Regions from separate parts of the Mesorhizobium sp. M0410 genome, predicted to be linked through region 1. Evidence: predicted binding sites of a transcription regulator. Region 1 holds the regulator's gene; the other holds the start of a gene.
What was found. Region 1 encodes HrcA, which represses chaperone genes, less so after heat shock. Its sites were predicted from a motif close to GTTAGCACTCNCNNNNNGNGAGTGCTAAC; they were not measured.
Positions count from the first base shown of each region.

Region 1 (15,110 bases):
TGAGGATCGGAGCCGATCCCCGAAATCTGGACGAACTGGTCGATCGCGCGGTCGCGCGACGCGGCAGCGAGATCGACCGCGGCCTTTACATGCACGCGTTCAAAGGTCTGGACGCCCTGCTCGACGTAAAGACTGACGGCATTCACGACCGCCCGCGATCCGGTAATGGCCGACCCGATCGAGGACGCATCCGTTATATCCGCCTCGACTGCTTCGGGCATCCTCGTAATCGAGGAGAAGACCAGGGCCACGCGAGCCGGATGGCGAGATGCGGCGCGCACCGTGAAACCTCTTTCGAGGAGTCGCTTCACGATCCTGCGCCCGAGAAAGCCAGTTCCGCCGAACACGGTGACGATCCGTTCCGGGTTGAGATCGTCGGGATCCATTTGCCTCGCCATCCCTTTGTCCTCGCCTAGCTGTCACGAGGACTGCCCTGGCCGGCATTTGAACCAGCCCGTCGAACATCAGGACGATTGAGGAACAACGCAGGAACGCTTTTGTTCCGGTCAGCGCTGGGCGGATGCTTGACAGATCGGCAAACCATGATCTGAACCGCAGGCGCAGCAAAACGGCCCCACTTCGAGAATGGCCTAGTTTCGCCCGTAAAACACATTCTCGACATGCACCGGCCAACGCCACGGCAGCACCGCCACCATGTCGAAGCGCACCGATAATTTTCCGTAGTCGGATTGGCGCGACAGCCAGAAATCGGCGGCGCCTTCGATGCGGTGCTCCGATTCGCGACCGACGGCTTCCATTGCCTCCATCAGCGTGCGGCGCGCCTTGACCTCGACGATCAGCACCAGATCGCCACGCCGCGCGATCAGGTCGATCTCGCCGAACCTGGTGCGGTGGCGGCGGGCAAGAATTCGGTAGCCTTTCAGCATCAGCGCCGCCGCCGCCAGCCATTCGCCGTGATAGCCGCGCCGGTAGGCCTTTTGCCGGCTGGCGCTTGGCCGTTCAGCCATCGCCGTCTCCGCCGGCCCCGTCTCTTCCAGCATTCTTGAGGTCGAGCAGCCGACGATAGAGCGTCTGCTTCTGGCCACCCGTCATCTTGGCGGCTTCCGCCGCTGCCTTGGAGGCCGGCATTTCGGCGGCGAGCGAAAGCAGCAGCCGGTCGATGTCTTCTGGCTCATCAGCGACCGCATCGGCCGGGCCGACGCAGATGACGATTTCACCCTTGGGCGTATCGGCTCCCGCATAATGGCCGGCGAGCGATTGCAGGGTGCCGGTCCGCATCTCCTCGAAAGTCTTGGTCAGCTCGCGGCCGATCGCCGCCTTGCGGGCACCGCCCAGCACCTCGACCATGGCACTGAGCGTCTCGGCCAGCCGGCGCGGCGATTCGAAGAAGATCAACGTTGCCGGCACCGCCTTCAGCGCTTCCAGCCGCGTCAGCCGCTGCCCGGTCTTCACCGGCAGGAAGCCGGCAAACAGAAACGCGTCCGAGGGCAGGCCGGATGCCGTCAAAGCGGCAAGTGCTGCTGACGGGCCGGGGATCGGCACGACACGAATGCCGCGTTCCAGCGCCTCACCGACCAGCCGGTAGCCGGGGTCGGAGATGAGCGGCGTGCCGGCATCCGCGATCAGCGCTACGCTTTGGCCGGCCAGCAGCGCCGCGATCAGCTTCGGTCCGGCCTCGCCGGCATTGTGCTCGTGGTAGGCGGTGGTGCGGCGGCGGATGCCGTAGCGGTCGAGCAGCACGCGGCTGACACGTGTGTCCTCGCAAGCGACGATATCGGCGGCGGCGAGCGTTTCCAGCGCGCGCAGCGTGATGTCGGCGAGATTGCCGATAGGCGTCGCCACCAGGTAGAGCGCCGGCTCGAGCGGCCGGGCGGCGATTTCGGTCTGCCCGACCACATAACTGCGTTTGGCCGATTCGCCGGTCACCTGCACAACTCCGTTCGACCCTGTTTGGCACGGCTCACGCTTGGTTGCAAAAGCCTGGGTTGCAAAGGCCCGGGTTCCAAAAGGGATGCCGACGTGAACCAGCCGCCATGCCTTCGCCATAGTAGGGAACGAAACCGTTGCCGGCGAATTTTACACCTGATCTCGGGAGGAGCAGGATGAACAGCCTGACCATACAGGACGTTTTCGAACCCTACTATGCCGGCCGCAAACGCTTCGCCGCGCCATGCGACAAGAGCCTGCCTGCCGAAGCCGCAGATGGCAGAGCCAAGAAGCCGCTTGCGCGTCAGAGATCGGCAGAGAGCAAGCCCGCAACCGAAACCGACAGCACGACGGAGCACTGACCGGACGATGCCCAATCGCTTCGACATTTTCATCACCCGCCTCGAAACAAAAAGCGCCCGCGATGGCGCAGCGTCACATTCCACAGACGACCAGCACCATGCCTCACGCGACAAAAGCGAGATCAAGCCGGCCCGTTCCGGAGAGACCAGCGAAAAAGATCGCGCCAAACACCGCCACAAGCACGAGGCTTGACCCCGCAAACCTTAGCGATCGGTCGAGACAGTTCTCGAAGCGCGGTTGCGAATGCTCCGCGATCTATCATTCAACCCAGATACTTCGAGACACGCGCCTCCAGCAGGCCCACCAGAGCCGGGTCCATGAATGCATAGTCGTCGGGAATATCGAGGCAGATTACTCGAGCCTTTTTCAGGCTTGTCTTGAATTTCTGCTGCAGTTTGGCGCGGTGCGTTTTTTCCATCACGAAGATGATGTCGGCCCAGGCGACGAGTTCATGCGTCAACGGAATGTCGGCATCGTGATTAGTGCCGGCCGAAGCGACCTCGATGTCCCGCCGCTTGGAAAACACCTGCTCCGCCGTCGGGCTGCGCAAGCGATTCTGGCTGCAGATGAAGAGAACGTTCTTCAACGTGCTATCTGGCCAAATCCGCCACGACCGCATCGAGCACGATCATGCCGGCCGGCGTGGCGCGCAGGCGGGCATTGCCGATCGGTGCCACCAGGCCTTCGTCCTGCAGCACCGACAGCCGTGCCGTCGACAGGCCGCGCCCTGAAAATGCCTCGTAGCGGGAAAGGTCGATGCCTTCCGCCAGCCTCAGCCCCATCAGCAGGAACTCGTCGGCCTCTTCCGAGCGCGTCAGGATTTCGCCGCCGGTAACGCCATGGCCCTTGGCCTCGACCAGATTGGCCCAGGTCTCCGGCATTTTCTCGGCGATCGTCACCACGCGGCGGCCATTTTCGACGAACCGGCCATGCGCGCCGGGACCGACGCCGACATATTCGCCATAACGCCAGTAGGTGAGATTGTGCCGGCTTTCGGCGCCGGGCCTGGCGTGGTTGGAAATCTCGTAGGCCGGCAGTCCGTGCGCGGCGGTGATCTCCTGTGTCAACGCGTAGAGATCGGCGGCAAGCTCATTGTCTGGAATGATGAATTTCCTTGCCGCATGCAGTGCATGGAACGGCGTGCCTTCCTCGATGGTCAGCTGATAGAGCGACAGATGGTCTGCGGCGTGGCCGATCGCCTGCTCGAGCTCCGCCTGCCACGCTTCCGGCGTCTGACCAGGTCGCGCGTAGATCAGGTCGAACGACAGCCGTGGGAATATCTCGCGCGCCAGGCTGATCGCATGCAGAGCCTCATCGACATTGTGCAAACGGCCGAGGAAGCGCAGATCCTTGTCGTTCAGCGCCTGCACGCCAAGCGACACCCGGTTGACGCCGGCCGCGCGATAGCCGCGAAAGCGCTCGGCCTCGACCGAGGAGGGATTGGCCTCCAGCGTCACCTCGATGCCACCGGGCACCGTCCAGTTCTTCGCCACTGCATCCAGCACCGCCGCCACGGTCTGCGGCTTCATCAGCGATGGCGTGCCGCCGCCAAGAAAGATACTGGTCACCTCGCGCGGCCCGGTGCGGCCGCGCATCGTCGCCAGCTCGGTCTCGAAGGCGCGGGCAAAACGCTCCTGGTCGACTGGCTGGTGGCGGACATGGCTGTTGAAGTCGCAATAGGGGCATTTGGCCGCGCAGAATGGCCAGTGGACGTAGACGCCGAAACCGGGGCTGCGGTCGAGCAGCATGGTCATGCGCCGGCCAATCGGGCTTGGGCGAATTTCTGGAAGGCACGGGCACGGTGCGACAATGCGGTTGGCTGGCCGGGCTTCCAGCCATGCTTTTCCTCCGCGCTCATCTCGCCGAAGGTCTTTTCGAACCCATCGGGCAAGAACACCGGATCGTAGCCGAAGCCGAGCTCGCCGCGCGGCGGCCATACCAGCGTGCCCTCGACCTCACCGCGAAAATATTCCGCCTGGCCATCAGGGAAGGCAAGGCAGATGACCGCGACAAAGCGGCCCTTGCGCTGGGCAGGCGTGATCGCGCCAACTTCTTGCAAGGCCACTTCCGTGCGCTGCATGGCCATGCCGAAGTCGCGGGAGCCGTCCGGCGTCTCGGCCCAGTTGGCGGTGTAGACGCCGGGTGCGCCGTCGAGCGCATCGACACACAGGCCGGAATCGTCCGACAGCGCCGGCAATCCAGTTGCCTTGGCGGCGGCCAAGGCCTTTATGAAGGCGTTCTGCTCGAAAGTGGTGCCAGTCTCGTCCGGCTCCGGCAAGCCGTATTCCTTTGCGGACTTCGCTTCTATGCCGAATGGCGCCATCAGATCGGTGAATTCGCGCAATTTGCCGGCATTGTGGCTTGCGACGACGATCTTATGCCCATCAAGCGAATGAATAGTTGGTGAATGAACAGGCGGCGAATGCATCAGATGCCCCAAATTCTTGGCTCGGCGAATTCGATCGAATTGCCCGAGGGGTCGCGAATATAGATCGAGCGACCGCCCTGAGGCCATTCGAACTCACTTTCGATGGCGATTTTCTTCGCCTCAAGATGCGCTTTCCAGCGTGGGATTTCATCCGCGCTTGCGGCGAAGCAAAGATGGCCCTCGCCGACCGTGCCATGCGGCGGCACGGGCAGCTTGGCGTCGGCCCGCGGCGGCACTTTGGTCGCCTCGGCATTGAAGATAAGCAGCACGCCGTCGCCGCAGCGGAAGAAGAGATGCCTGCCATCGACCTTACCGAGCAGATCGAGCCCGAGGACGCCCGAATAGAACCGTTCCGCGGCAGCAAGGTCCGTCACGTAGAGTGCTGATTCCAGGATTGCGGAAGGAGTCACAGGATCGCCAATCTCTCCAATATTGACCGCAGCTAAGCCACCGCCATCTGCTGCAAGCTGACCAGGCGCTGAATGCCTTTCTTGGCGAGCTCCATCAGCGCCGCGAACTGCTCTTCCGAGAACGGCTCGCCCTCGGCTGTGCCCTGGATCTCGACGATGCCGCCCTTGCCGGTCATGACGAAATTGGCGTCGGTGCCGGCCGAGGAATCCTCGATATAGTCGAGATCGATGACCGGCTGGCCATCATGGATGCCGCAGGAGATCGCCGCGACGTGATCCTTAAGCACCTTGCCCAGGCTCGCCATCTGGCGGGCTTCCATCCAGCGCAGGCAGTCGTAGAGCGCCACCCAGCCGCCGGTGATCGAAGCGGTGCGCGTGCCGCCGTCGGCCTGGATCACGTCGCAGTCGACGGTGATCTGCTGCTCACCGAGCGCCTGCAGATCGACCACGGCGCGCAGGGAGCGGCCGATCAGCCGCTGGATCTCCAGCGTGCGGCCGCCTTGTTTGCCGGCCGAAGCCTCGCGGCGCATGCGCTCGCCGGTCGAACGCGGCAGCATGCCGTATTCCGCCGTCACCCAGCCCTTGCCGGAGTTGCGCATCCAGCCCGGCACCTTTTCCTCCAGGCTGGCCGTACACAGCACATGCGTGTCGCCGAACTTCACCAGGCACGAGCCTTCCGCATGCTTGGAGACGCCGCGCTCGAAGGAGATGGGGCGCATTTCGTCGAATTGGCGTTTGGAAGGGCGCATTCAGGCTTCTTTCTTTCTTCGGAATCTTGGCCGGGGAATCTTGGCCGGCTTGTAGCCGCACGGGGCGTGAGGCGCAAAGGAAAATGGACCGGTTGCGCCGACGCCGCGGAAGTCTATATCTTCGGACCGGAGGTTTCTGGCTCGAATGACCAAGGTAGTCGATCCCGGTTCGCAGTCGCCATTGCTCTCGTCGCCGGCACTTCAACCGCCCGCGCTTCAATCGCTCGATATGCGTTCGCGCGACATCTTCCGGCGCATCGTCGATTCCTATTTGAAGGATGGCGAGCCGGTCGGTTCGCGCAGCCTGTCGCGCATCCTGCCGTCATCGCTGTCGCCGGCCACCATCCGCAACGTGATGAGCGACCTCGAGCATCTCGGCCTGATCTACGCGCCGCACATCTCGGCTGGCCGGCTGCCGACCCAGGCCGGCTTGCGCTTCTTCGTCGATGCATTCATGGAACTCGGCGACCTCTCCGACGAGGAGCGCCGCACCATCGAGGCGCAGGTGCGCGCCTCCGGCTCGGGCGCGACGCTGGAGCATATGCTGACCGAGGCCAGCCAGATGCTGTCCGGCATGTCGCGCGGCGCCGGCCTCGTGCTCGCCGCCAAAAATGAGGCGGCGCTGAAGCACATCGAATTCATCCAGCTCGAGCCGACCAAGGCGCTGGCCGTGCTGGTCTCGCAGAACGGCGACGTCGAAAATCGCGTCATCGATCTGCCCGCCGGCATCACCGTCTCGCAATTGCACGAAGCCTCCAACTTCCTCAACGCCCATATCCGCGGCCGCACCCTGGCCGAGGCCCGGGTCGAGATCGCCCGCATCAAGGAAGAGACCAGGGCAGCCCTCGACACGCTGTCGCAGGATCTGGTCGAGAAGGGCCTGGCGGTCTGGGCAGGCGCCGAAAGCGGGGTGCCTGGGCGGCTTATCGTGCGCGGCCGCGCCAATCTCCTGGAAAACGTCACCGCCCAGGCCGACATAGAATTGCTGCGGCATCTGTTCGAGGATCTGGAGACGCAGGATGGACTGATCCAGCTCCTCGACCTCGCCGAGGAAGGCCCGGGGGTGCGCATATTCATCGGTTCGGAAAACAAGCTGTTTTCGCTGTCGGGCTCCTCGCTGGTGGTGGCACCCTATCGCGACAAGGACGCGCGCGTCGTCGGTGCGCTCGGCGTCATCGGGCCGACGCGGCTGAATTATGCGCGCATAGTACCGATGGTCGACTATACCGCGCAGCTGATTTCGCGCATGCTGCGCTAGGAGCCGCCGCGGCCTGCCGCAAGGAGAAAAAGAATGGCGCTGGAATCGTTCAAGGCCCAGATCAGCCTGCTGCTCGAGGAAATGGTCAATCAGCCTGAGGATCACCACGAGGTGCAAGAGCAGTTGCGTGAGAAGCTGCAAGAGATGCGGGCCATGGGCCTGCCGCTGCCGGCCGATCTGGTCGCGCTGGAAAAGCGACTCGACGACGACTTCTACGCCTCTGGCAACTGAACGGGGTTCGGCTTCAAATCCTCGTGTGCTGGACCACCGCTTGGAACGACCAATGCCTGATCCCGTTTGCCCTCTTCGAGGCAAACCTCGGAGGACGTTAATGATCCGATCTGGCGGCTTTGCGGCCGTTGCCGCTGCCCTCCTTGTCGCGACACCGGCAGCCGCCCAGCAGGCGGATCAAAAGGTGCTCAAAGGCGAAGCCGCTTTTGGCGATTGGCACGCCGACAGGCCTGGCGTCCGCCGCCTGATCGGGCCGCAAGACATGCCGGCAGCCGACCCCGCTCAATCCGCTTCGAACGGCGGCGGCGTGGCGGAACGGCCCGAAAGCGCCGAGCCAGAATTGCCGCCGGGCTTTTCGGCCGAAATGATCGCCTCCGGACTCTATAATCCGCGCGTCGTTCGCATCGCTCCGAACGGCGACCTGTTCATCGCAAACGGCCATGCCGACCAAATACGCGTCTACCGTCTGGCCGAGGGCCGCGCCAAACCCATCGAGAAAGCGATTTTCGCCCAAGGCCTCAACTATCCATACGGCATCGCCTTCTATCCGCCAGGCGGCAAGCCGCAATGGGTCTATGTCGCAAACAGCGACAGCATCGTCCGCTTCCCCTATCGCGACGGTGACCTGAAGGCGTCCGGTAAACCAGAAACCATTGTCGCCAAAATCCCGTCGGGCGGTCACTCGACCCGCGACATCGCCTTCTCGCTTGACGGCAAGACGCTTTTTTTATCGGTTGGCTCGGACTCGAATGTCGCCGAGGACATGGACAAGCAGCCGGATGGCGGCCTCGACGCCTGGGCGAAATCAAAGCCGCTCGGGGCGGCCTGGGGCCCCGAGGACGGCCGTGCCGATGTGCTCGCCTTTGACCCGGACGGGAAAAATCCCCGAACTGTCGCCACCGGCCTGCGCAACTGTACGGGCATGACGGTGCAGCCCGCCAGCGGCGCGTTGTGGTGCGTCGTCAACGAGCGCGACGAGCTCGGCGACAATGTGCCGTTCGAGTTTGCAACTGAAGTCAAGGACGGTGCGTTCTATGGTTGGCCTTGGTACTACATCGGCAACCACGAGGATCCGCGCCATCAGGGCGAGCGGCCAGACCTCGCCGGCAAGGCCACTGTCCCCGATGTATTGATGCAGGCGCATTCGGCGCCGATGAACATAGCCTTCTACGACGGCAAGAACTTTCCGGCGGATTACCGGGGGGATGCTTTCGTCACCATGCATGGTTCGTGGAACCGTGGCGCCAGGACCGGCTACAAGGTGGTGAGGCTCAAATTCAGGGATGGCAAGCCGACCGGCGAGTATGAGGACTTCATGACCGGCTTCGTCATCTCGAACGACGCCGTCTGGGGCCGCCCGGTCGGTGTCGCCATGGCCAAGGACGGTTCCCTGATCGTCACCGAGGACGGTAACGGCACCATCTGGCGCGTTACCTACGAAGACGGCCGCTCCTGAACGGCGGCGTCGCCTGCTGCGCTGGCGCAATCGAATTCGGCCCGAGGGAATTCACCCAACTTCAACATTGTGCGACAAGCGCGAACCATGACGCTCACCGGGTTCCTCGCCTATAGCGCCGCCCTCGGCATCGCCGCAGCCATCCCCGGCCCAGGCGTCACCGCGCTTGTTGCGCGTGCGCTGGGTTCCGGCTTCCGCTCGTCGCTGGCCATGTCGTTCGGGCTGATGCTCGGCGACCTGACCTATTTGACTGCCGTGGTGCTCGGCCTGGCTTTCGTCGCACAGACGTTCGGCATGGTCTTCCTGGCCATCAAATGGCTGGGCGTCGCCTACCTCGCTTTTCTTGGCTGGCGTTTCTGGACGAGCGGCATCACGCCCGAAACGGTAGAGGCGAAGAAAGGCAAAGGCGGCTTGGCATCCAGCTTTGTAGCCGGTCTCGCCGTCACACTCGGCAATCCGAAGACGATGATCTTCTATCTCGCCATCACCCCGACCATCGTCGATCTGAAGACGATCACACTGGCCGATTACGGCATCCTGGTCGCGCTCACTATCATCGTTCTGCTCGTGGTGCTGGTGCCCTATCTGGCGCTGGCGGCCAAGGCGCGCTGGTTCCTGAAGTCGCCGCGGGCGCTGAGGGCACTCAACCGCACCGCCGCCGGCTTCATGGTCGGTGCGGCGGCGGCAATTGCCGCCCGCCAGTAGATCTCTTCGCCAATCCGCCCAACGCCCTGCAAGGCGCCGGTATTCAGCACGACCGTCACCCGGATATTTTTCGAACGTGCCTATCTTGCGCGGTGGATGGCTCTATCCTATGCCCGCCCGGCTCTTGCCGCTTGACCTCTGGGAGGAAAACCAATGAACAAGCCCGCCACCCACACACACGTGCCCGGCCGCGGCCGCATCTACAATTCGATCACCGAGACGATCGGCGACACGCCGCTGGTGCGACTGGATAAATTCGCCAGGGAGAAGGGTGTCGTCGCCAATCTGCTGGCCAAGCTCGAATTCTTCAACCCGATCGCCTCCGTCAAGGACCGCATCGGCGTGTCGATGATCGAGGCATTGGAGGCTTCGGGCAGGATTACGCCCGGCAAGACCACGCTGATCGAGCCGACCTCGGGCAATACCGGCATCGCGCTCGCCTTTGCCGCCGCCGCCAAGGGCTATAAGCTGATTCTGACCATGCCGGAAACCATGTCCGTCGAACGCCGCAAGATGCTGGCGCTGCTCGGTGCCGAGCTGGTGCTGACCGAAGGGCCGAAAGGCATGAAGGGGGCCATCGCCAAGGCCGACGAGCTGGCGGCAACACTGCCCGACGCCGTCATTCCGCAGCAATTCGAAAACCCCGCCAATCCGGAAATCCATCGCCGCACCACGGCCGAGGAAATCTGGAACGACACCCATGGCGAAGTCGATATCTTCGTTGCCGGCATCGGGACCGGCGGCACCATCACCGGCGTCGGCCAGGTGCTGAAGAAGCGCAAGCCCTCGGTGCATGTCGTCGCCGTCGAACCGGAAGCCTCGCCGGTGCTGTCGGGCGGCCAGCCAGGCCCGCACAAGATCCAGGGCATTGGCGCCGGCTTCGCGCCAAAAATCCTCGACACGACGATCTACGACGAGATCGTCAAGGTCTCGAACGAGGATTCGGTTGCCAATGCACGGCTCGTCGCTCGGCTCGAAGGTGTGCCGGTCGGCATTTCGTCGGGTGCCGCCCTGCAAGCGGCGATCGTCGTCGGCTCGCGGCCGGAGAACAAGGGCAAGAACCTGGTGGTCGTCATTCCATCCTTCGCCGAACGCTATCTGTCGACGATCCTGTTCGAAGGGCTGGGTGCGTAAGTCCTCGACACTTCATCTCGCGACAGGTTCCAATAACAACGCCCAGGGTCTAGATCGCAGCTCGCTGGACCGCTGAAAAAACACCTGTGGCGGCCGTCGCTCGCTTGAGCAGGGTGGTGCTTCCGGTTCAAATCGCCACCGGCCCTATGCCGGCTGGCGGAGGATTTCATGTACAAGCTCTATACGCGTGCCAATACCGGCGGCTTTGTTGTCGAGGCGGCGCTCGCTTTGGCAGGCGTGCCTTTCCACCAGATCGACGTTCCGAAGGGCCGCCTCGATCAGGCCTTTCTTGATATCAGCCCCTTGAACCAGGTGCCGGTCCTGATCTTGCCGGACGGACGCTCGATGACCGAATCCGCGGCGATCTGCATCCTGCTGGCCGAGCGCCACCCGGAAGCAGGACTGGCGCCCGCGGCAAGTTCGCCTGACCGTGCGGATTTCCTGCGCTGGATGTTTTTCATGTCCTCCGTCATCTATCCAGCCAACCTGCGGTTCTTCTACGCGCATCGCTACACGGCCGACGCCGGTGGCGTGGACGCCCTCAAACAGGCGGCGGTCTCGGAAATGGATCGCAGCTTCGCCATTCTCGATGCCGCCCTCGACGGCCGCGACTGGCTGGCCGGCGACCAACTCTCGCTGGCCGACATCTATCTCGTCATGTTGGTGGCCTGGCATCCGGAGGTCGCGAAGGTTCCAACCGCTTGGCCGAACATCGAACGCCTGTGGGCCAATTTGCGGGAACATCGGGTGATGAAGAGGCTGAATGCTTCCCACGACATGTGGCCGGCCTGAGCACTCCGCCTTGTCTCAGTCTTTTTCCGCGCGGCCGAGCTCTGCCCGTCGTTCCTGCAGGAACCGGCGCACGGCTGGATCGCGTTCGAGGCCGATGGCCCGGTCATAGGCCTCGCTCGCCTGCGGAACTTTGCCGAGCCTGGCCAGCAGGCCCGCGCGGGCGGCCCAGTAAGGTTGATAGTCATACAGCCGCTTATCGCCGCTGAGTTGATCAAGGGCGCCCAATCCTGCCGAAGCACCTTCGGCCTCGGCAATGGCCACCGCACGGTTGATCGAAACCACCGGCGAGCCGGCAATCACTGACAGCGCGTCATAGAGCTCCTTGATCGCGACCCAGTCGGTGCCGCCGGTCAGCCGTCTTGTCGCATGGGCGGACTGCACGGCGGCCTCAAGCTGGTAGCGGCCGACAACGCCCTTGGCCGCGGCGCGCCCGAGCAGCGTCTCTGCTTCATCGATCAGTGTATCGTCCCACAGTGCAAGATCCTGCTCGGCCAGCGGCACATAATCGCCCGCCGCATTGCGCCGCGCCGCGCGCCGCGCTTCGGCGAACAGCATCAGCGCCAAAAGGCCGAGCGCCTCCGGCTCGTCCGGCATCAGCGTGGCCATCAGACGGCCGAGCCAGATGGCTTCTGTCGCGAGATTGCGGCGCCGCGTTTCGGTGCCGGCCGGGTCGGACCAGCCTTCGGCAAACGCCGCGTAGATTGCTTCCAGAACGGTGCCCAGCCGCTCGCCGAGTTCGGCCCGCTCCGGCACGCGGAACGGAATGCCTGTCTCGCGAATTCGCGTCTTGGCGCGCACCAGGCGCTGGCTCATCGTGGCTGGCGAGACAAGGAAAGCCGAGGCGATCGTCGCTGCGTCGAAGCCCAGGACCGTCTGCAGGATCAGCGGCGCGCGGACGCCGGCCTCGATCGCCGGATGGGCGCAGGCGAACATCAGCCGGAGCCGCTCGTCCGGCAGGTCTTCGTCGACCATGCGTGCCTCCATCTCCTCGGCGATCAGCCTAAGGTGGTCGCGGGCCGCCTCGCTTGTCAGTCGTCGTCTGACCGCGTCGACGCGGCGCTTGCGTGCCACCGCCAGCAGCCAGGCTTCCGGCTTGTCGGGCACGCCCGCCTGTGGCCAACGCTCGAGCGCCGCTGCAAAGGCATCTGCCAAGGCGTCCTCGGCAGCGGCCACGTCGCGTGTGCGCGCGGCGAGATACGCGACCAGCTTGCCGTAGCTTTGCCGGGCGGCCGCTTCCGCCGCCGCCCGCGCGATCTCCGGACGACTGTTCATCACACGGTCACTTCTGGGATGGGTACTCGGTCATTTCCCAGATCGGCCGCACCTCGATCGTGCCGGTGCTGGCACCGGGGCAGCGAGCCGCCCAGGCAATTGCTGCGTCGGCGTCCTCAGCCTCGATCATGTAGAAGCCGGCGAGCTGCTCCTTGGTGTCGGCATAGGGACCGTCGAGCACATTGGTCTTGCCGTTGGCCATCCGCACCGTGGTGGCGGTCTGGGTCGGCTTCAACCGGTCGCCGGCCAGCCACGCTCCGGATTTCTTCAACGCCTCGGTATAGGCTCCATAGGCTGCGCTGATTTCGTAGGTCTTCTCCGTCGGCGCGACCGCCATCGCGGCTTCGTTCGCATAGATCAAAAGCATGTATCGCATGGTCTTCTCCCGTTTTTCTCGAAGGCCGCTCCGTTGCGGGCCGAACGTATGTCGCGTGGCCTCGCCCGATTTCGACACGCGCTGCAAAAATCTTTCGGCTCCCATGGCATTTCACGCAAGCTCAACCGTTCGTCTAATGGCGACAATTGCGGGTTGGCATTTCCCGTCCGCTCTCTAAACTCGTCCCGGATCGCGCTGACGAGGAGAGTGCGGCAGATACTTCAGGGAGGAAACCGAATGCTCAATTTCAGGACGAAGTTCGTTGCCGCCGGCGCGATAGCGCTGTCGCTTGGCCTTGGCGCGGTATCGGTCAAGGCACAGGAATTCATCAACGTGCTGACCGGCGGCACGTCGGGCGTCTACTATCCGCTCGGCGTGGCGCTGTCGGAAATCTACTGCAAGGGCATCGAAGGCGCGCGCACCCAGGTGCAGGCGACGAAAGCGTCGGTCGAAAACCTCAACTTGCTGCAGCAGGGCAAGGGCGAGATCGCCTTTGCACTCGGCGATTCCGTCAAGCTGGCCGCCGAAGGCAATACCGAAGCAGGCTTCCCAGGCAAGCTCGACAAGCTGCGCGGCATTGCGGCCATCTATCCCAATTATATCCAGATCGTCGCCAGCAAGGAATCCGGCATCAAGACGCTCGCCGATCTCAAGGGCAAGAGCCTTTCGGTCGGCGCGCCGGCCTCAGGCACCGAGCTCAACGCCCGCACCATTTTCGCCGCTGCCGGGCTGAAATACGAAGACCTCGGGCGGATCGAATATCTGCCCTTTGCCGAATCCGTAGAGTTGATCAAGAACCGCCAGCTCGACGCCACGCTGCAGTCGGCGGGCCTTGGGGTCGCATCGATCCGTGACCTCGCCACCTCGGTGCCGGTAAACATCGTTGCCGTGCCGGCGGAGGACGTCGCCAAGATCGGCTCGCCCTATCTTTCCGTGGTCATCCCCAAGGGCACCTATGAGGGCCAGACCGAGGATGTCGCGACCGCCGCCGTCGGCAATTTCCTGATCACCAGCGCCGATGTCCCTGACGAGACCGCCTACCAGATGACCAAATTGCTGTTCGAGCATCTCGACCAGCTCACCGCTGCCCACGCCGCCGCCAAGGCGATCGACCCCGCCAAGGCGCTCGACGGCATGCCGGTGCCGCTGCATCCAGGCGCCGAGAGGTATTACAAGGAAAAGGGATTGGTGAAGTAAGGAGCCTCGCCTCGCTCCGCACCCTCCCTCGGGGAGGGGAGCGCCCCGCCAGGAACCCCGCCAATGACCGCAACCCCGACCGTTCTTTCCCCCACAGCGGAAGCTCCTGTCGAAGGATTGCCGCCGGGGTTCGGCGAAGGCATCGCCGGCAAGGCGGCTTTTTTTATCGCCATCGCCTTCTCCATCTTCCAGATCTACATCGCCGCCTATGGCAGCCTGCCGAGCCAGGTCGTACGCGCCATGCATGTCGGCTTCCTGCTGCTGCTCGGCTTTGCCCTAATCGCCAATCTGCGCGCCAAAAGCGTCCCGGCGAAAGCAGTGTTCTGGACGCTCGGCGTGCTCGGCTTCGCCATCGGTCTGTACAATTGGGTGTTCTATGCCGACCTCATCCGCCGCTCCGGCTTTCTCACCACGCCTGACCTGATCGTCGGCGCGGTGCTGGTCGTGCTGGTCTTCGAGGCGGCGCGGCGATTGATGGGGCTGCCGCTCGCCGTCATTGCCTTCATCTTTCTCGCCTACGCATTTGCCGGCAATCATCTGCCGCCGCCTTTCATCCATCGCGGCTATGATTTCGCCCAGCTCGTCGACACCTTCGCCTATGGCACCGAAGGCATCTACGGCACGCCGGTCTATGTCTCGGCCGCCTACATCTTCATCTTCGTCGTCTTCGCCGCCTTTCTTGAACGCGCCGGCATGATCGCGCTGTTCAACGATTTTGCGCTTGGCCTGGTCGGCTCATGGCGCGGCGGCCCGGCGCAGGTCTGTGTGCTGTCCTCGGCGCTGATGGGCACCATTTCCGGCTCCGGCGTCGCCAATGTGGTGGCCAGCGGCCAGTTCACCATCCCGCTGATG
Region 1 is NZ_JAMYRN010000023.1:35,596-50,705, reverse strand. It holds gene NKI63_RS25525 (complex I NDUFA9 subunit family protein) at 1-398, opposite strand, end outside; gene NKI63_RS25520 (YraN family protein) at 591-968, opposite strand; gene rsmI (16S rRNA (cytidine(1402)-2'-O)-methyltransferase) at 961-1,887, opposite strand; gene NKI63_RS25510 (hypothetical protein) at 2,064-2,249, shown strand; gene NKI63_RS25505 (hypothetical protein) at 2,257-2,442, shown strand; gene NKI63_RS25500 (low molecular weight protein tyrosine phosphatase family protein) at 2,513-2,836, opposite strand; gene hemW (radical SAM family heme chaperone HemW) at 2,841-4,004, opposite strand; gene rdgB (RdgB/HAM1 family non-canonical purine NTP pyrophosphatase) at 4,001-4,648, opposite strand; gene NKI63_RS25485 (VOC family protein) at 4,678-5,088, opposite strand; gene rph (ribonuclease PH) at 5,121-5,837, opposite strand; gene hrcA (heat-inducible transcriptional repressor HrcA) at 5,983-7,095, shown strand; gene NKI63_RS25470 (hypothetical protein) at 7,129-7,326, shown strand; gene NKI63_RS25465 (PQQ-dependent sugar dehydrogenase) at 7,427-8,782, shown strand; gene NKI63_RS25460 (LysE family translocator) at 8,870-9,487, shown strand; gene cysK (cysteine synthase A) at 9,641-10,621, shown strand; gene NKI63_RS25450 (glutathione S-transferase family protein) at 10,790-11,413, shown strand; gene NKI63_RS25445 (RNA polymerase sigma factor) at 11,429-12,685, opposite strand; gene NKI63_RS25440 (YciI family protein) at 12,693-13,061, opposite strand; gene NKI63_RS25435 (TAXI family TRAP transporter solute-binding subunit) at 13,299-14,258, shown strand; gene NKI63_RS25430 (TRAP transporter permease) at 14,322-15,110, shown strand, end outside.

Region 2 (15,110 bases), on a different contig from region 1:
CGGCAACCAATCGAGCACAACAAGCCGCGCCGGCGGCAGTGATCATATTTCCCGGGGTGCGCTACGAGCAGCGGCCGCTGACGGGCGAAACGCGGCCGACCGGCCCCGACAAGCCGGGACCGTCGGGAACATTGCCGGTACCGCACCACTGAGCATCGGAACCGGCCTAAAAATCCTGCAGTTCGCAGGAACTCTGTTCGAGAAACCGCGAGACGATCGGCTTCCAACTGTCGTCGGGCACGAACGAACGGATGACGAACACGCCTTCCTCTATCGGCGCCTCGACGAAGATGGCTCCTTGCAGTTCCTCGGGAAGGTCCTTGCGGACTTCGATCATCTGGGCCGGCGTCAGCACAACGGTGTCCAGCACGCCTGCGGTCGCACTGTGGTCGTTGAACGAGTAGATGTTATGGCCGCCGCGGTCGTAGACCGATATCGACCAGAACGGCACCTTGCCCGGCGCCTTGACCCGCACCATCCCCTCGGCAAGGTCGAAGCGGCAAGCCGCCGCATAAAACAGCGGATCGACCGATTTCACCACCGGCGCGCCGCCGGCTTCCGCGTCGAGCCTGGTCATCTTGTAGAGATCCGAGGCCATGGCCAATCGCGACCAGGCGTCGCGTTCGGAGAACTCGGGGACGAGCAGCAGCACGACGATGTGCACGATGCCGGCGCCGAGCAGGCCGAGCAGCACGGCATGCAGCAGGCTACGCATTGCAGCCGACCTTCTGGATTTGTGGTAGCGTGACGTCCGACAGACCGGTGCTGCTGGCGATCGGTGTGTCGTAGAACGTGAGCACCAAATACATCTTGCCGGCGCCGCTGGTCAGCAGCCAGTTGCCGGGCGCAGGGCGGCTGCCGACGGAAATGACCACCGAATTGTCGGCCTGGCGCAGCACTTGATAGGACTGCAGCGCAGCCGGCCTCGGCGTGCCGGTCTCGACCACCCCAAGCGACTGGTCGGCGGCATAAAGCGTCCAGAACCGGGCGGTGGGAAAACCGCCCGCAATCTTGTAGGCGCATTGCCGCTTGAGCTGTTCGCCGCCGGAATCGCGTTCGGCTATGAAGGACAGTCCTTCCGCCTGTCCAAGCGCCAGCACGCCTTCGCGAGCCACGCGGGCCTTGGAATAGGGATCCGCCGTCGGCGTGCCGATATCCGGGAAGGCGGTCCATTGGCCGATCCTGATGGCGCCGACGCCATCCTGCAGCTTCAGCGCGTACCAGACGCTGGCGCCACCGCCACCGATGGCGATGGCAAGCGAAAGCAGCGTCAGGAAGGCGTTCTTGAGCATGAGGAGCCGAGAGAACCGAAGGCCGGGGACAGAAAGATTGCGGCCCGGGATATCTCGGCGCAGGGGCTTATGGCAAGCGGCCCCGCGGAATTGGCCGTCACAGCGCCGACAGGGTCTCCGGTGCAGCGGGCGCGTCGAGCACGGGTGCCGCCTGGAAAAGCCTGGTCAGTTCTTTCAGGGTCCGGGTGGTCCGGCTGGACAGCACCGGCGGACGCTCGGCGTCGGCGTCGGCTGCTGCCTGTTCGGCGTTCTTCTTTTCCGCTTCCTCGGCCTTGGCGGCAATTTCGGCATCGACGAAGGGGTGATCGATACCGGGGATCGGTTTCAGGTCTATATTCTGGTGCGCATAGAGCATCAGCCGCTGCCACACCATTGCCGGGAGCGTGCCGCCGGTCATCTTGTTGGTCGCGGTGAAGTCGTCGTTACCGAGCCAGACGGCGGCTGTGTAGTTGCCGGTAAAACCGACGAACCAGGCATCGCGGTAGGATTGCGTCGTGCCGGTCTTGCCGGCGACAACGATGTTTGGAAGGGCCGCGCGCCGGGCCGTACCGATCACCGGAACGGCGGCCAGCATGGTGTTCATGTATTTGAGCGCCTGCTCCGACAGCACCCGGTGCGGCGGCGGCGCGTCCTTGGCGAAGTCGTAGACCACCTCGCCGGTACGGTTGAAGAGTTGGCTTATGCCGTGCCGGGTTCCGGCAAAGCCGTTCTGGGCGAACACGCTGTAGCCCGTCGCCTGGTCCATCACAGTCATGCCCGACGTGCCGAGCACCATGGTCTTGTGCGATTCCAGCGGCGACTCGACGCCCATCGCCTCGGCCATCGCCTTGATCGGCTTGATGCCGAGATAATCCTTGGCCAGCCGCACCGGCACGGTGTTGATCGATTTGGCCATCGCCGTGATCAGCGTCACCTTGCCGGCCGACCCGCCATTGTAATTGTGGGGCGACCAGCTGCCCCAGGAGATGGGTCCGCCGGACACCACCGAATCCGGCGTGAAGCCATGCTCCATCGCCGTGGCATAGACATAGGGCTTGAACGAGGAGCCGGTCTGGCGAAGTGCCTTGGTGGCGCGGTTGAACTGGCTGGCGCCGTAGTCGCGGCCGCCGACGATCGCCCGGACGGCGCCGTTGGTCTCGATGACGACGATGGCGCCCTCGGTGACGTTGTATTCCTTGCCGAACTGGCGGAGGTGGAACTCCATCGATTCTTCGGCCGCCTTCTGGATGTTGGCGTCGAAGGTGGTGTGGGCGACAAGCGAGTGCGGGCCGCCTTTGGCGGCGATCTTCTTGACCTCGTCGAAGGCCCAGTCGAGGTAATAATCGGGGCTCTTCTGCTCGCCGCGGTCGACGATTTCGGCCGGGTGTAATCTTGCCTGCAGCACCTGGCCTTCGGTCATGAAGCCGGAATCGACCAGATTGGACAGTACCACATTGGCCCGCGCCCGGGCGGCGGGCAGGTTTATGTGCGGCGCGTATTTGGTCGGCGCCTTGAACAAGCCGGCCAGCATCGCCGCCTCGGCAAGGTTCAGGTCCTTGACGCTCTTGCCGAAATAGAAATCCGCTGCCGCCTCGATGCCGAAAGTGCCGCCGCCCATATAGGCGCGGTCGAGGTAAAGCTGCAGGATTTCCTTCTTCGACAGATTGGCTTCGAGCCACAGCGACAGGAAGGCTTCCTTGATCTTGCGCTCGAAGGTCCGTTCATTGGTCAGGAACAGGTTCTTGGCCAGCTGCTGGGTGATGCTCGAGCCGCCCTGGACGACGGAATTGGCCCGCACATTCTCGAATATCGCCCGCGACAGGCCGAGCACATCGATGCCGTAATGGTCGAAGAAACGGCGGTCCTCGGTGGCCAGCACCGCCTTGATGACATGGTCGGGCATCTCGTCGACCGGCACCGAATCGCGCTGGATGATGCCGCGCTGGCCGATCTCGTTGCCGTAGCGGTCGAGGAAGGTGACGGCGAAGTCGCCTTGCGTGCGCCAGTCGCCGGCGGTTATCTGGAAGGCCGGCAAGGCCAGCGCCAAAAGGACGACGATGCCGCCGGCACCGAGCGTAAAGCCTTCACTCAACAGTTCGATCAGGCCGCGGCGCCAGCCGCCGACGCGGAAACGCCGCGAGAAGATGGTGGCCGCTTCCCAGAACTGGCGCGCCCTGAAGCCGAATTCGTAGACAGAGGAATCGATCCACGCATCCACCGCCAGCAGCCTTGCGGCGATCGGACCTCTTCTCTTGCGTGGTTCCAAAGGACTGGCCATTCCAGGATCCGGCTGCGGCGACGCCGCCAACTGAGAAACCGCATGCCGGCAATTTCACGGCGGCGCGCCTTTCAAGACTATTCGTCCATTTTGGTGCTGCCTACAAGGGCGATGAAGGTTCCGCGCTTGCGTGGGTGCCGAGGATTGGCAGCGTCACATGGGACGCTTGTCCGCGATCTTTTTCGGGTCGCGGCCTAACGTGCCGGCGTTGGCTTTCCTGTGCTTGTCGGCAAGCCTGCGAACGCGATCGAAGCGGCTTTCCTCGGCCACTTCGATTTTCGCCGCTGCATTTGGCTTCGGGACGAGTGCGATCATTGATCGATCTCCTTGCCGATGGTGCGCGCCGGGGAAGATACCCCGGCGGCTGTCTTTCAGGCTTGTTTCCGGCAGTGGCTGGTCAATAGCCCATGCCGCCGGGCGAAGCAGCGGCTTCCTTCGCCGGAACGTCGGTGATCATGGCTTCCGCCGTGATCAGAAGCGCCGCAATGGAGCCCGCGTCCTGCAGCGCCGTCCGTACCACCTTCGCCGGGTCGACGATGCCGGCCTTGATCATGTCGACATAGACCTCGTTCTGGGCATCGAAGCCCTGATTGTGATCCTTGCTGTCGGCGAGCTTGCCGACGACGATCGAACCTTCGACGCCGGAATTCTCGGCGATCTGCCGGATCGGCGCTTCGAGCGCTCTCGACACGATCGCAATGCCCGCTGTCACATCGGCATTGGCTCCGGTCATCCCGTTCAGCACAGCCTTGGCGCGCAGCAACGCGACACCGCCGCCCGGAACGATGCCTTCTTCAACGGCCGCGCGCGTGGCGTTCAGCGCATCGTCGATGCGGTCCTTCTTTTCCTTGACCTCGGATTCGGTGGCGCCGCCGACGCGGATGACGGCAACGCCGCCCGCCAGCTTGGCGAGACGTTCCTGCAGCTTCTCCTTGTCATAGTCGGACGTGGTTTCCTCGATCTGCCCCTTGATCTGCTGGACGCGCGCCTGGATGGTGGTCTTCTCGCCGGCGCCGTCGATGATCGTGGTGGTGTCCTTCTCGATCAGCACGCGCTTGGCGCGGCCGAGCATGTCTATGGTGATGTTCTCCAGCTTGATGCCGAGATCCTCGGAAATCATCTGTCCGGCGGTGAGCACGGCGATGTCTTCCAGCATGGCCTTGCGGCGGTCACCGAAGCCAGGCGCCTTGACGGCCGCGACCTTGAGGCCGCCGCGCAGCTTGTTGACGACCAGCGTCGCTAGCGCTTCGCCCTCGACGTCCTCGGAGATGATCAACAGCGGCCTGCCGCTTTGCACCACGGCTTCGAGGATGGGCAACAGCGCCTGCAGATTGCCGAGCTTCTTTTCGTGGATGAGGACGTAAGGGTCTTCCAGCTCGGCGCGCATCTTTTCGGCATTGGTGACGAAATAGGGCGAAAGATAGCCGCGGTCGAACTGCATGCCTTCGACGACGTCGAGTTCGGTTTCGGCGGTCTTGGCCTCCTCGACAGTGATGACGCCGTCATTGCCGACCTTGTCCATCGCCTTGGCGATCATGGCACCGACGCTGGTGTCGCCATTGGCGGCAATGGTGCCGACCTGCGCGATCTCGCCTGAGGACTTGACCTTCTTGGCGCGCGCCTGGATTTCCTGGACGACGGCGCTGACGGCAAAGTCGATGCCGCGCTTGAGGTCCATCGGGTTCATGCCGGCGGCAACGAATTTGGCGCCCTCGCGCAGGATGGAAGCGGCAAGCACCGTGGCGGTGGTGGTGCCGTCGCCGGCGAGGTCGTTGGTTTTCGAGGCCACTTCGCGCACCATCTGTGCGCCCATGTTTTCGAACTTGTCGGAAAGCTCGATTTCCTTGGCCACCGTCACCCCGTCCTTGGTGATGCGCGGCGCGCCGTAGGCCTTATCGATGATAACGTTGCGGCCCTTGGGGCCGAGCGTCACCTTGACGGCGTTGTTGAGAATTTCGACGCCGCGCAGCATGCGGTCACGCGCGTCGGTGGAGAATTTGATTTCCTTGGCAGACATGATTTTTTCCAGTTCGGTTGTCGTGGCACGGCGCTTGCAGCGCCTGAATCAAAGCTCGGAGCGTCCTTGCGCGTCCGGGAGGGCGCGCGGCCTTCCAATCAGGCGGCCTTCTTGGCAGCCACGGTCTTGTCGACGGTGCCCATCTCGCTTTTGTCGACGATGCCCATGATGTCGGCTTCCTTCATGATCAGAAGGTCCTCGCCGTCTATCTTGACCTCGGTGCCGGACCATTTGCCGAACAGGATGAGGTCGCCGGTCTTGACGTCGAGCGGGATCAGCGCGCCGCCTTCGTCCCGCGCGCCCGGCCCCACGGCGATCACTTCGCCTTCCTGCGGTTTTTCCTTGGCATTGTCGGGGATGATGATGCCGCCCTTGGATTTGGTGTCGCTTTCGGCGCGCCGAATGACGACGCGATCGTGAAGTGGCCGGAATTTCATGGGGACTCTTTCTGGGGCCAGCTTAGGCGGCCGCCCCTCTCTATAGGCGCCTTGGCACTCGATTGATAGGAGTGCCAAAAAATATTCATAGGGCACATCAAATATTGAATTTATTATCTTGCCTGGCCATCCCCCGGTGTTCGGGCCTTGCCGAATATTATTGAAATTGAATTTCTGTCTTTGAACACCTATTTTACGGTGAAGTTCACATTCACGACTTTCGCTGCAAGGGAGATTTTACCGATGGCCGAAGGCAATCAGAACATCATGGAAAAAGCTCAGGCTCGCTTCATGGAAAATCAGAAGAAAACGGCGGAGCGGAACAAAGCAACTGCCGAATACGTCTCGGAGGCCAAGGCCAGGGTCATCAAAACGGCAAGGCTGAGGGAATTGCGACTGGCCAAGGAAGAGGCGGACCGCGCGGCGGAAGCTCTGAATCCGGTCGCACCAAAGAAGAAGCGGGCGTCGCGGACAGTCAAGAAGGCCGTATCCGCATCGACGGAGGCAAAATCATGAGCCTGACATTTCCCAATCCCAGCCGCAGCTACGACGAGGCAAGCAAACGCATTCGCTTCGTCGGCCATGACGGCATGTTCCAGATTTCCTTCTCTGTCGCAACCGATGCCATCTCCAAGATGCAGCCGGGAACGGCGGCCTCAGAAGCTACCTACCTGGCAGCCTTCGACACGGCTTCCAACTCGATCCACGATGTCGCCAGGAATGCCTATGCCCGCACCCGCAGGAGCATATATGTGCTGACTGCGGCTGATTTTCGCTAGATCCGTCGCGATCCGTCCACAAGACGCTTTCTCAGGGCTTCCGGTTCGCCTTCGCTCGCCGCTTGACGTCGCGACCGTTCAGCCGGTCACGGGTCCGTGACGCGGAGGGCTGCGGCGTCGCGCATTCCAGGAGCAGGGCTTATTCCCGAGGTCATGAAGGTTCATAATCCGTATGAGACGCGCTGATTCGCGCTTTTGCCGGGATGCCGTCATGCAACGCAGCTACGCAGCCGGGAGGTCGACGCGACGGGCGAGGGCAAAGACAATGACCGCGCCGGCCCTCGAATTGCAGAAAGCCATATTCGAGGCAGTGAACGACGATCCCGATTTGTCGGCGGCACTGGGCGACGCACGATTGTTCGACCGTGCGCCGGAAAATGTTGCATTTCCCCACATGACCGTCGGCCGCACCAGCGTCTACGACTGGGCAACGGGGACGGAGAACAACGCCGAGCAGTTGCTGACGCTGCATATCTGGTCAAAGTCCGAGGCCAGCAAGGAAACCACCGACATCATGGACCTGCTCAGCGCCCGCCTGCGAGATGCGGCGCTCTCGCTTGGCGAACATCGTCGCGCCCATCTCAAGCCCGAATTCGCCGAAGCCCGCTACGACGAGGACCTTTCGGCCCATCATGGGCTGCTGCGCTTCCGCGCGGTGATCGAGGAAGACGGCTGACCGTCGGGCACTTTCCGTAAAATCGGGCTATTTTGTTCTTGCTTTGTGCCGGCAGCTATGCTATTAATTTGGCTATGGTGCTGATTGGCGCCAATGACCCGTCGCAGAGCGGGTTTTTTTATTTCCGGTCGGTTCGGCTGAATCTGCCTTCGGTTGCCGGATCAATTCTCGAGTTGGGGCAAACCTAAAGCGATTGCCTTTTCACCGCCAAACGATGCGCGGTTGTCGGCGGAGGATCGGAGGGCTAGGTTAAACTTTGGCGATTTCGCGGGATGGGCGGCGAAATGGCAGTCCGGTAATCTCGCGCTTCAGGGGTGTGGCGGGCATGCATTCGAGCGTTCACCGTTCATATCACGTTCAGCACCGGCGCGTTAGAACGCTGGCCATGAAAACCCTTCGCTCCCACTTCCGGACCGCGGCACTAGCGCTCTCAGCCGCCGGCCTGCTTGCGTCGCAAGCGATGGCGATCCCCGCTGGCACCCTCGAGCAGCCCCAGTCGGTCCTCCTCGCCGCGTCCGACTGCTACGCGATCGGCCAGCAGGTGGCGGAGCAGAATGGCGGCACTTTGGCCAAGGCCTCGCAGTCGACACGCGGCGGCCAGCCGGTCTGCGTCATCGTCGTGCTCGTTCCGGGCAAGGACGGGCAGCGTCCCCGTCGCTCGGAGATCGTCGTTCCGCTGAACTGAACCGTGCCGTTTCCCAGTCTGCCGGAATCGGCCTATATCTGAACAGCTTCAACAGGCCTTCTGCATGCGCGTACTCGTCGTCGAAGATGACAAGGATCTCAACCGGCAGATCGGCGACGCGCTGGTCGATGCCGGCTATGTCGTCGACCGCGCTTTCGATGGCGAGGAAGGGCACTTTCTCGGCGACACCGAGCCCTATGATGCCGTGGTGCTCGATATCGGCCTGCCGCAGATGGACGGCATCAGCGTGGTCGAGCGCTGGCGGCGCGGCGGCCGCAAGATGCCGGTGCTGATCCTGACGGCACGCGACCGCTGGAGCGACAAGGTTGCCGGCATCGACGCCGGCGCCGACGACTACGTCACCAAACCCTTCCACATCGAGGAAATTCTGGCCAGGGTGCGCGCTCTGATCCGGCGCGCTGCCGGGCATGCCTCGTCCGAGCTGACCTGCGGGCCGCTGCGTCTCGACACCAAGGCCTCCAAAGCCGACGTCGACGGCGTACCGCTGAAGCTGACCTCGCACGAATTCCGCTTGCTTGCTTACCTCATGCACCATATGGGCGAGGTGGTGTCCCGGACCGAACTGGTCGAGCATCTCTACGACCAGGATTTCGACCGCGATTCCAACACGATCGAGGTCTTTGTCGGGCGGCTTCGCAAGAAGATGGGCATCGACATGATCGAAACCGTTCGCGGCATGGGCTACCGCATGCGTAAGCCGGAGGCGTAACGCGGAACCGCTTCCTACAAGACCCGCCGTCTCGAACACGCCGTCGCTGCGGTCGTGGCCGCGTTCGCTGGCGTTTCGCGTCATCGCCTTTTCCACGGTCTGGGCGATCCTCACTCTGGTGGTCATCTTCACCTTGATCACCACGCTCTATCGCCAGGCCAGCGAGCGCGGTTTCGACAGCCTGCTTTCGGCGCATCTGTTCAACCTGATCGGCTCGGTGGGCGTTTCCGAAGGCGGCCAGTTGACGGGCGCCCCCGACCTCGGCGATTTGAGGTTCTCGGAGCCGAATTCCGGCTGGTACTGGTCGGTCGAGCCCGCCTCGGAAGGCGTGCACGGCGATCTCCATTCGTCGTCGATGACCAAGGCGATCCCGTCGCCAAGCGTTGCCGAGGTGCCCTTCAATGCCAGCTTCCAGCGCAGCTATTCAGCGGACGGCATCGAAGGCGAGCAGTTGGAGGTGTTCGAGAGCGAGTTCGTCCTCGATGCGAAAAATCGCGCCGCGCGCTTCCGTGTCATGGGCAACCAGACCGAGCTCGAGCAGGAAATCGCTACCTTCCAGCGGCGCCTGTTGACCTATCTGTCGCTGTTCGGCGTCGGCATGATCGCCATCAACGCGATTGCGATCCTGCTCGGCCTGCAGCCGCTGCGCCGGGTCAGGAATGCCCTTGCGATGGTACGCGAAGGAACCGCGCAGCGCCTCGACGGCCGTTTCCCGGCCGAGATCGAGCCGCTCGCCAACGAGACCAATGCGCTGATCGAGAACAACAGGCGTATCGTCGAGCGGTCGCGCACGCAGGTCGGCAACCTGGCGCACTCGCTGAAGACGCCGCTTGCCGTGCTGCTCAACGAGGCGCGGGCGCTGGGTGGCGCCAAGGGGCAGCTGATCGCCGAGCAGGCTGCTTCCATGCAGAAGCAAGTGGACCATTATCTGCAACGTGCCCGCGTCGCCGCGCAGCGCGACAGCGTCGTCTACCGAACGCCGGTGATACCGCTGGTCCAGCGCATGGTGCGGGTGCTGCAGAAGCTCAACCCGCAGACGGCGCTGTCGCTGTCATTGCCGGCCACCGACATCGTCTTTGCCGGCGAACGCGAGGACCTGGAGGAGTTGCTCGGCAATCTGCTCGACAATGCGATGAAATGGGCAAGGAGCGCGGTCGCCGTTTCCGTGAAGCCAATCTCCAGCAAGGGTGGCGCCAGCAAGGAGGGCGCGGCCAATCTATTCGAGATAGCCATCGAGGATGACGGCCCCGGCATTCCCGACGACAAGGCGCGCGAGGTATTGCAGCGCGGCCGGCGTCTCGACGAGACAAAACCGGGCAGCGGGCTCGGACTTGCCATTGTCGCCGACCTTGTCAACGAGTATGGAGGCTCTCTGGCGCTGGAACGATCCGTCATGGGTGGATTGAAGGCGATGGTTCGATTGCGGAGCCTTCAGTAATGCTTTTCCAGGTGGCCGGCTGCGGCCAAATTTCCGACAAACATCGACATTATGGCCGCGCCAGCCTGATGACAGCGCGGCGGTCCAGCTCAAGAAAGCCGGTATTGGCATGAAGATTCGCGTCGCGCTCGTTTCCGCCTTGCTCGCCATCTCCGGCTGCACGACGCTCAGCAAGGGCCCGGCCGTTACGGCAACGCCGGCCGCCACGCCCCCCAGCGGCGCCAAGGTGGCGACGACGATCATCTCCGCCATGGGCGGCGGCCTCGTCGGCGGCTCTATCGGCGCCAGCCTGAGCGAGACCGAGAAACGCAGCGCGCTCGAGGCGGAATACAAGGCGCTTGAATACACGGCGAGCGGCCAGAAAGTGGCTTGGAAGAGCGACAGTTCGGCCCATCGCGGCGAAGTGGTTGCCGCCCAGCCCTATCGCGTCGGATCGCAGGACTGCCGGCAATACACCCATACGGTGTTTACCGGCACCGCCGGCGCCACCGCGCGCGGAACCGCCTGCCGCAATGCCGACGGCAGCTGGACGCCGCTGACGTAGCTGGTCCGGCCGTTGGTGCGCCGATCCCGATCGGCACCAAAGCACGTCGCGTTCGGCCCCGCCAAAGCGTCGCAGCACGCTTGTGTTGGCAGGGCAGGGGTCTCGTTCTATTGGAAGAGCCATGCTGTTCTGGGTCATAGCCGCAATCCTGACGCTGGGCGCAAGCCTGGCGGTGCTGCTGCCGTTGGCCGGTGGATCGAAGAACGCGTCCGCTGCCGGCGATCACGACCTCGAAGTCTATCGCGACCAGCTGGCCGAGCTTGACCGCGATATGGCGCGTGGCCTGATCCAGCCGATGGAGGCCGAAGAGGCTCGCGCCGAAATCGCCCGCCGCATCCTTCGCCTGAGCAATGCCGGCCAAGCCGGCGAGACGGCGACGCAGCCGTCGCGGTCGACAAGACTGGTGGCGACGGCTGCCGTGCTGGCGGTTCCACTGGTCAGCTGGGGCCTCTATGGCCATCTCGGCTCACCCGACCTGCCATCGCAGCCACTCAGCGAACGCCTGGCCAAGAACCCCGCCGACAGCTCGGTCGACGAGCTGATAGCCCGCGCCGAGGCGCACCTGGCGGCCAACCCATCCGATGGCCGTGGCTGGGACGTTCTGGCGCCGGTCTATCTGCGCATGCAGCGATACGCCGATGCGGTGACCGCCTATCGCAACGCCATCCGCCTCGACGGCGACAGCGCCGCCCGTCAGGCGGGTCTTGGCGAGGCGATCGCCAATGCGGCCGGCGGCATTGTCTCAGCCGAAGCGCAGGCGGCGTTCGAGGCGGCGTTGAAGCTCGATCCGGCCAATCCGAAGGCCGCGTTCTATCTCGCGATGGGCATGGCACAGGAGGGCCGCATAGCTGAAGCCACGGCGGCCTGGCAAAAGATGCTTGCCGCCTTGCCGCAGGGCTCGCCGTGGCGCGGCGCCGTCGAGCAGGCGCTGGCTGATCCGCCGCCCGCAACGTCGCTTCCGGAGCGCCCGCGAAAGGATCGAGCGCCGAGGATATCGATGCTGCCTCCTCGATGTCGCCGCAGGACCGACAAGCCATGATCAGCACTATGGTTGCCGGCCTCGACGAAATGCTTCGGCAAAATCCGCGCGACGAGGAAGGGTGGATGCAGCTCGTTCGTTCTTATGTCGTGCTGGGCAAGACAGATCAGGCACGTGACGCGCTCAATCGCGGTATTGCCGTCTTTGGCGCCGATAGCGACCAGGCCAGGAAATTCACCGCCTTTGCCGCCTCGCTCGGCGTGACGGCGACGGAGTAGACGATGACGCGCAAGCAGAAACGACTGTCGGTGATCGCCGCGGGGCTGGGGTTTCTCGGTGTTGCCACCGGGCTGACCTTCTATGCGCTTGGCCAGAAGGCCTCCTATTTCTACATGCCGGCCGATCTGGCCACCGCCAGCCTTCAGCCGGGCCAGCGCATCAGGCTCGGCGGCCTCGTCGAAAAAGGCACGGTCGAGCGTAGCCAAGGCGCCACCGTCGCCTTTTCGGTGACCGACAACCAGAAGGACGTCAAGGTTACCTATACCGGCATTCTTCCCGACCTTTTCCGGGAAGGGCAGGGCGTGATCACCGAAGGCTCGTTTGGCCCTGACGGCATCTTTGTCGCCGACAGCGTGCTCGCCAAGCATGACGAGACCTATATGCCCAAGGAAGTGGCCGACGGCCTCAAGGCCAAGGGCGTGTGGCAGGAGAGCAAGAGTGACTGAGCAGGTTCCGCAAAAGTGTTCCACGGTTTTGCGGCAAGAACCTGCGGCAAGATCTAGCGGGTGCGGCGACAATGGTTGAAACCGGACATTTCGCCCTGGTCCTGGCGTTTGCGCTGGCCCTGGTGCAGACGGTGGTGCCGGTGTTCGGCGCGCGCACCGGCAACCACAAGATGATGGCCGTCGGCGCACCCGCCGCGCTGACCGGCTTTGCCTTGACGGCGCTGTCCTTCGTAGCGCTGGCGACCGCCTATGCAGGGTCCGATTTTTCGGTTGAGAGCGTCTGGGAGAACTCGCATTCGCTGCAGCCGCTGATCTACAAGATCACCGGAACCTGGGGCAATCACGAAGGTTCGATGCTGCTCTGGGTGCTGATCCTGACCTTCTTCGGCGCGCTTGTCGCCGTTTTCGGCGGCAATCTTCCGGCGACGCTCCGGGCCAATGTGCTTGCCGTGCAGGGAGCGATCGGCGCCACGTTCTTCCTGTTCATCCTGACGACGTCGAACCCGTTCGTCAGGCTCAATCCGGCGCCCATCGAGGGCCGCGATCTCAACCCGATCCTGCAGGACCTCGGCCTCGCCATCCATCCGCCGCTGCTCTATCTCGGCTATGTCGGTTTCTCGATCTGCTTTTCCTTCTCTGTCGCTGCCCTCATCGAGGGCCGCATCGACGCTTCGTGGGCGCGCTGGGTAAGGCCGTGGACATTGGTTGCCTGGATGTTCCTGACCGGCGGCATCGCCATGGGCTCCTATTGGGCCTATTACGAGCTCGGCTGGGGCGGCTTCTGGTTCTGGGATCCGGTCGAGAACGCATCGTTCATGCCGTGGCTGGCGGGCACGGCGCTGCTGCATTCGGCCATCGTCATGGAAAAGCGCTCGGCGCTGAAGATCTGGACGCTGCTTCTGGCGATCCTGACCTTCTCACTGTCGCTGCTCGGCACCTTCCTGGTGCGTTCCGGCGTGCTGACCTCGGTGCACGCATTCGCCACCGATCCGACGCGTGGCGTTTTCATCCTCTGCATCCTGACGCTGTTCATCGGCGGCTCGCTGGCGCTGTTTGCCTTGCGCGCCTCCCGGCTGACGGCCGGCGGCCTGTTTCACCCGATCTCGCGCGAAGGCGCGCTGGTCCTGAACAATCTGTTCCTGACCACCGCCACCGCCACCGTGCTGGTCGGCACGCTCTATCCGCTCGTCGTCGAAGCCCTGTCTGCCGACAAGATTTCCGTCGGCGCGCCGTTCTTCGACCTGACATTCGGCCCGCTGATGGTGCCGCTCTTGGTCGTCGTGCCGTTCGGGCCGCTGCTCGCCTGGAAGCGCGGCGACATTTTCGCGGTCGCCCAGCGCCTGATGGCGGCTTTCGCCGCGGCGCTGCTCGCCGTACTGGTGACGGCCTTGTTCATCGATGGCGCATCGGTGTTCGCAGCGCTCGGGGTCGGCCTTGCCTTCTGGCTAATCTGCGGTGCGCTCACCGATCTCGCCGTCAAATCCGGCTTCGGCACCGTCGCGCTCGCCACCATGCTCAGGCGCTTCGCCGGCCTGCCGCGCTCGGTCTTCGGTACAGCGCTTGCGCATCTCGGTCTCGGGCTGACGACGCTCGGCATTGTCGGCACGCTTTGCTTCGGCACCGAAAAAATCCTGTCGATGCATGCCGGCGAGACCGTCGAACTGTCCGGTCACAAGCTGCGCTTCGAGGGGCTCTACCCGGCCCAGGGGCCTAACTACAGTGAGGATCGCGGCCGCTTCGCCCTGCTTGGCGCCGACGGCAGCGTCGCAGGCGAGATCACCTCGGCCAAGCGCTCATATCCGGTGCGCCAGATGACCACGACCGAATCCGGCATCAGGACGATCGGCTTCAGCCAGCTCTATCTTTCGCTTGGCGACGAGGGCAGCGATGGCTCGGTGGTCGTTCGTCTGTGGTGGAAGCCGCTGGTGACGCTGATCTGGGGCGGCGGACTGGTGATGATGGCGGGCGCGGCGATGTCGCTGCTCGACCGCCGCCTGCGCGTCGGCGCACCGTCGCGCCGCAAGCCTGCAGGCGCCATGCCATCGGCGAGCCCGCAATGAGAAGGAGCACGCTGGCCTCGCTGGTCCTGCTGCTGGCGCTGTTGTTCGCCGGCGCCGCGCAGGCGGTCAAGCCCGACGAGGTGCTCGCCGACCCGGCACTCGAGGCGAGGGCGCGCGCTTTGTCGGAAGGCCTGCGCTGCATGGTCTGCCAGAACCAGTCGATCGACGAGTCCGATGCCGATCTTGCCCGTGACCTGCGCATCCTTGTGCGCCAGCGCCTGGTCGCCGGCGATACCGATCAGCAGGTGATGGACTATGTCGTTTCGCGCTACGGCGAGTTCGTGCTGCTGAAGCCACGCTTCAATCTGCGCAATGTCTTGCTCTGGGGGACGCCAGTTCTTCTGCTGCTCGTTGGCGGGACGTGCATCCTGCTGGCCGCCCGCTCGCGCCGCTCGACGGCGACCAGTGCCCTGACCGCGGACGAGCAGGCGGCGTTGGACGCGATACTCCGCCGCGATTGATCGATACATTACGAAAGTTTCATGTACCGG
Region 2 is NZ_JAMYRN010000008.1:174,204-189,313, reverse strand. It holds gene NKI63_RS14220 (hypothetical protein) at 1-152, shown strand, start outside; gene NKI63_RS14215 (DUF1254 domain-containing protein) at 167-715, opposite strand; gene NKI63_RS14210 (DUF1214 domain-containing protein) at 708-1,292, opposite strand; gene NKI63_RS14205 (transglycosylase domain-containing protein) at 1,390-3,549, opposite strand; gene NKI63_RS14200 (hypothetical protein) at 3,703-3,864, opposite strand; gene groL (chaperonin GroEL) at 3,947-5,566, opposite strand; gene NKI63_RS14190 (co-chaperone GroES) at 5,665-6,003, opposite strand; gene NKI63_RS14185 (hypothetical protein) at 6,247-6,519, shown strand; gene NKI63_RS14180 (DUF1488 family protein) at 6,516-6,782, shown strand; gene NKI63_RS14175 (DUF3168 domain-containing protein) at 7,048-7,458, shown strand; gene NKI63_RS14170 (hypothetical protein) at 7,844-8,143, shown strand; gene NKI63_RS14165 (response regulator transcription factor) at 8,208-8,873, shown strand; gene NKI63_RS14160 (ATP-binding protein) at 8,956-10,311, shown strand; gene NKI63_RS14155 (RT0821/Lpp0805 family surface protein) at 10,421-10,855, shown strand; partial or broken gene ccmI (c-type cytochrome biogenesis protein CcmI) at 10,977-12,112, shown strand; gene ccmE (cytochrome c maturation protein CcmE) at 12,116-12,559, shown strand; gene NKI63_RS14140 (heme lyase CcmF/NrfE family subunit) at 12,631-14,619, shown strand; gene NKI63_RS14135 (cytochrome c-type biogenesis protein) at 14,616-15,080, shown strand.
Region 2: a site for HrcA is predicted at 6,054-6,082, ahead of NKI63_RS14190 (co-chaperone GroES). Genes of this name have one in related genera too.